2 regions of the Ardenticatena maritima genome follow, and region 2 is predicted to be linked to the other one. Evidence: riboswitches for the same ligand, from Rfam matches in the RefSeq annotation. Region 2 holds a riboswitch; the other holds the start of a gene.
The links. Region 2 has a riboswitch for S-adenosylmethionine ahead of mtnA (S-methyl-5-thioribose-1-phosphate isomerase). Riboswitches for the same ligand answer to the same signal wherever they lie in the genome.

Region 1: another riboswitch for S-adenosylmethionine. It lies ahead of SE16_RS10410 (threonine synthase); the one in region 2 lies ahead of mtnA (S-methyl-5-thioribose-1-phosphate isomerase).

What each region holds. Positions count from the first base shown of each region.
Region 1 covers NZ_LGKN01000005.1:587,621-590,011, forward strand. Annotated here, with positions in the region: gene SE16_RS10400 (YebC/PmpR family DNA-binding transcriptional regulator) at 1-403, shown strand, start outside; gene ruvC (crossover junction endodeoxyribonuclease RuvC) at 400-885, shown strand; SAM riboswitch class I at 968-1,078, shown strand; gene SE16_RS10410 (threonine synthase) at 1,216-2,391, shown strand, end outside.
Region 2 covers NZ_LGKN01000004.1:568,071-570,461, reverse strand. Annotated here, with positions in the region: gene SE16_RS07305 (PfkB family carbohydrate kinase) at 1-368, opposite strand, end outside; gene mtnA (S-methyl-5-thioribose-1-phosphate isomerase) at 406-1,485, opposite strand; SAM riboswitch class I at 1,571-1,679, opposite strand; gene SE16_RS07295 (DUF3267 domain-containing protein) at 1,792-2,391, opposite strand, start outside.

The sequences.
Region 1 (2,391 bases), on a different contig from region 2:
CTTGCGCAAGCATGGGGGCAACCTGGGCGAAAGCGGTTCAGTTGCCTGGCAGTTCGAGGAGAAGGGGGTCATCACGGTGCGCGCCGAAGGGCAGGACCCCGAAGAACTGATGCTGTTGGCGATTGACGCCGGCGCTGAAGATATTGAAGAAGCGGGTGAAATTATCCAGATTTACACGAGCCGCAACGACCTGCAAAAAGTGCGTGAGGCGCTGGACGAATACAACTTGCCCATTGAATCGGCCGAGTTGCAAATGGTGCCTACCAACATGCTTGAACTGGACCCCGAAACGCAGGTCTCGGTTGCCAAACTCATCGAAGCGCTTGAAGATCTGGACGATGTGCAGCAAGTCTTCGTCAATGTGGACTTTGACGAAGAGGTGCTGGAGCAGTTCGCAGCGTGAGCGTTTTTCTGGGCATTGACCCCGGTACGGCGTTGACCGGATGGGGGGTTGTGGAAGGTGATGGCGTCAATGTGCGCCTTGTGGCGTATGGCGTCATTCGCACACCGGCGAAACAGCCGTTGCCGGAACGCTTGCTCACCATTTACCGCGAAATGCAAGACCTGCTCGAAACCTATCGCCCCGATCGGGCGGCGGTTGAGCAGGTCTTTTTTCGCAAGAACGTCAGCACCGCCTTGTCGGTTGGGCATGCGCGTGGGGTTGTCTTGTTGACGTTGGCGCAGGCGGGTATCCCCATTGCGGAATTCAAGCCGACCGAGGTCAAGCAAGCCATTACCGGCTATGGGGGCGCCGACAAGCGCCAGATGCAGGAAATGGTGCGCCTTTTGCTCGGCATGGAGGAGATCCCGCGCCCGGACGACGCCGCCGATGCGCTTGCCATTGCCATCTGTTGCCACAACCACATTGGCGCACGGTGGGCTTGAATGGTCCAAATGGGTGTTGACGGCCCCCACCGAACCTGTTAGACTACCGCGCGAACATTTCAAACTTGAAACGGCGCAGTACCTCTTATCAAGAGGGGTGGAGGGACCGGCCCTGTGAAGCCCCGGCAACCAGCCTGCTCAGGCAGGCCAGGTGCCAATGCCGGCAGAAGCGCTTGCTTCTGGACGATGAGAGGGGATGCTGAAACACGCAACCCCATCACGCCAGATGGGGTTTTTTGTTTCTCGCCCCTCGCATCGCGAGGGTGTTTTTTATGCCCCCGGTTCCCCACACATGCGCCTCAAACACCAACCAGACAGGGAGGATTTTCCATGCCAACGTTTGCACAAGCCCTACGTTGCCGCGTATGCGGCGCCACCCGCCCACTCGAAGCGGCGTACGTCTGTGAAGAATGTTTTGGCCCGCTTGAAATTTGGTACGACTATGACGCCATCGCCGCAACCATCTCGCGTGAAACGATTGCACAAGGACCACACACCTTGTGGCGTTATCGCCCCTTGTTGCCGGTTTTGCACGAGGAGAGCCGCGTGGTGGATATCGGCACCGGCTGTACACCGTTGCTACATGCCGAACGATTGGGGGAACGTCTGGGGCTTCGCCGTCTCTACATCAAGAACGACGCCGTCAACCCTTCATACTCGTTCAAAGACCGTGCCGTGAGTGTGGCCACCACCGCCGCCCGCGACCTTGGATTTGACACGCTGGCGTGCGCGAGTACCGGCAACCTTGCCAATAGCGTGGCTGCGCACGCCGCCCGCGCCGGAATGCGTGCCGTTGTCTTCATCCCCGCCGACCTTGAGCCGAACAAGATTCTGGCGTCTGCTGTGTATCGCCCCACCATTGTGGCGGTCGATGGGACATACGACGATGTCAACCGCCTGGCGGCGCTGGTCGCCGAAGCGTATGGCTGGGCGTTTGTCAACGTCAATTTGCGCCCCTTCTACGCCGAAGGCGCGAAGACGCTGGCGTTTGAAACCGCCGAGCAACTAGGTTGGCATGCCCCCGACCATATCATCGCCCCCATGGCGAGCGGGGCGTTGCTCTGCAAACTCGCCAAAGGGTTCCGCGAATTGGCGCGTGTGGGGTTGATTGAAGAGAAGCCCGTGCGCGTTTCTGGGGCGCAGGCGCTTGGGTGTTCCCCCATTGTGGCTGCTTACGAAGCCGGCACCGACCAGGTCACGCCGCAGAAACCGAACACGATTGCCAAATCACTGGCGATTGGTGCGCCGGCTGATGGTCCTTTTGCCATTCATGAAATTCGTTCTTCCAATGGCGCGGCAGTAGCGGTCACAGACGAAGAAATCATCGAGGCTATTTTCTTGCTTGCCGAAACAGAAGGCATTTTCACCGAAACCGCAGGGGGCGTGACCGTGGCCGGCTTGAAACGCCTTGCTGAACAGGGGCGCATTGACCCTGATGAAACCGTGGTTGTGTACATTACGGGCAACGGCTTGAAAACCCCGGATGTGCTTGCCGGGCGTTTCGAG
Region 2 (2,391 bases):
GGCGTGCGGTAGTGGGGCGGCAGTTGGGGGTTGAAGTCGGCAAAGACGTTCAGGCGGGTTTCCAACGTGTGCGCGACGTTCAGGTCGTAATCGTAGCGCCCCGCCCAAAAGAAGGTTTCACCTTCGACGATTTCCAATCCGTCCAGATTGACGCCGCGTTGTTGCAGAAAGTCAATGTGCTCTTGCGGAAAATCCGTACCGACGATGCCCACAAGATTGACGGGGGCGAAAAAACTGGCGGCGGTGGCAAAGTAGGTGGCGCTACCGCCCAACGCGCGTTCAACTTTGCCAAACGGCGTTTCAACATTGTCAAGACCGACGGAACCGACAACCAAAATTTCACGTGGAAGACGGGTTTGTTCTGTCACTGTTTCTCAACCTCACTCATGTTCCATCTCGACCGCATTACACACTGCCCGATGCCTGGCGGGCTTTGCGGTCGGCTTCGGCTTGTTCAACCACCCGGCGCAGGTTTTCCTCATACGGTGGGCGCACCACGCCGTACTCGGTGATGATCGCCGTCACCAGTTCGTGCGGTGTGATGTCGAAAGCCGGATTGTAGGCGTTCACACCTTCCGGCGCGATGTTGCACTGCCCCAACACATGCGTGACTTCGCGCGGGTCGCGCTCTTCAATGGGAATATCGCGACCGGTGGGGGTTTGCAGGTCAATCGTCGAGGTGGGCGCGACAACGTAGAAGGGGATGTTGTTTTCTTTGGCGACGACCGCCAGTTTGTACGTGCCGATTTTGTTGGCCACGTCACCATTGGCAGCGATACGGTCTGCGCCAACCGTCACCAAATCCACCTGCCCACTCCACATGAGATACCCCGCAGCGTTATCGGCAATCAGCGTCATGGGAACGCCCCACTGCATGAGTTCCCAAGCGGTCAGGCGGGCGCCTTGCAGGCGTGGGCGGGTTTCATCAACCCAGACATGGATGTTTTTGCCCTGTTCGTGCGCCATACGGATGACGCCCAACGCCGTGCCCCAGTCCACCGTGGCAAGCCCGCCCGTGTTGCAATGGTGCAGAATATTCGCGCCTTCGGGCACCAATTCAGCGCCGTAGCGCGCCATGCGTTGGTTGGTTTCAATGTCTTCGTCGGCAATGCGTTGCGCTTCGGCAACCAGGGCGTCACGCACAACCTGGTGGGGCTGCTCGCGCAAGGACGTTGCTAGCGCCATCATGCGGTCCAGCGCCCAGCGCAGGTTGACGGCGGTGGGGCGCGACGCATAGAGTACATCGTAGGCGGTGCGCAAGTCGTTCAGCAAATCCTCTGTGGTCGCGGCCTGGCTGCGTTGCGCCGCCAACGCCATGCCAAAGCCGGCGGCGGCGCCAATGGCCGGCGCACCGCGGATGTACATCTCGCGAATGGCGCGCGCCACATCGTGCTCGTTATCGAAGGCGACAATTTCAAATTGATGCGGCAACAATCGCTGGTCAATCATCTTGACGACGCCGTCTTCCCACCAGACTGTGCGCATGTGTGCCTCCTTCTGTCCCATTCATGAATCGCCGGCTCGCTTCATCAAAAAAGCCTCTCATACTGAGAGGCCGTACATCTGACTCCTCTCATCTTCCAGCCCCACAGGGGCTGCCGGACTTGGCACCTGGCGGCATGTTGCCGCTGGTTGCCGGGGCTTCACAGGGCCGGTCCCTCCACCCCTCTTGATGAGCGTCCGTATCTACGGTTGTTCAACCACGGCAGGATAGAAGGAAGTGGCGCTTTTGTCAAATTTTTCACAGGCCAAAGCGCCTTTTGGGTGAAAAATTGAAGGTGTGCGCACGCTTCAAGTTGTCTCTGCGGGTCGCTGAGGAAGAAGCACCGCTAGCCCCCCACCCAACACAATACTGACGACCAATGTGGCGGGCAAACCAAGCGACGTTTGGAAGCCGCCATCTGGCGTTCGTTCAAATTCAATCAGATACCATATGCCGGCGGGGCCAATGCGGAGCGCGTCCATATCCAATTGAACCGCAAGGAGCGGTAAAAAATTAAGTAGAACGGTGATGATGAGAAAAACCAGTGCGGTCATGCCGAACCAGCGCAAAACAAATCCGCTCGTGATCGTCGTGACGGGAACGTCGCTATCAACGGGGGCATACACCTCCCACTGGTCAGCCTGATCCACAATACGCACCTCGTCTGGAAGCCGCAAAAGGACGACACTCAACCACAAGTCCCCTATCGCACCAGCCGCATTTGCCGTGAGAAAGAGAATAATGTAAGGCACAACCGCTGTGGGGGCGAATGGGAGGAGGAGCAGGCCCATCAGGGTAAGCAGTACCAAGGGGGCGAGGGTCACACTGAGCGCCTGACGACGTGTCATGAGCGCATTGGGGGCTGTGGCATAGGCGTACAACCAGCGAAACCCATAACGTGGTTGAAA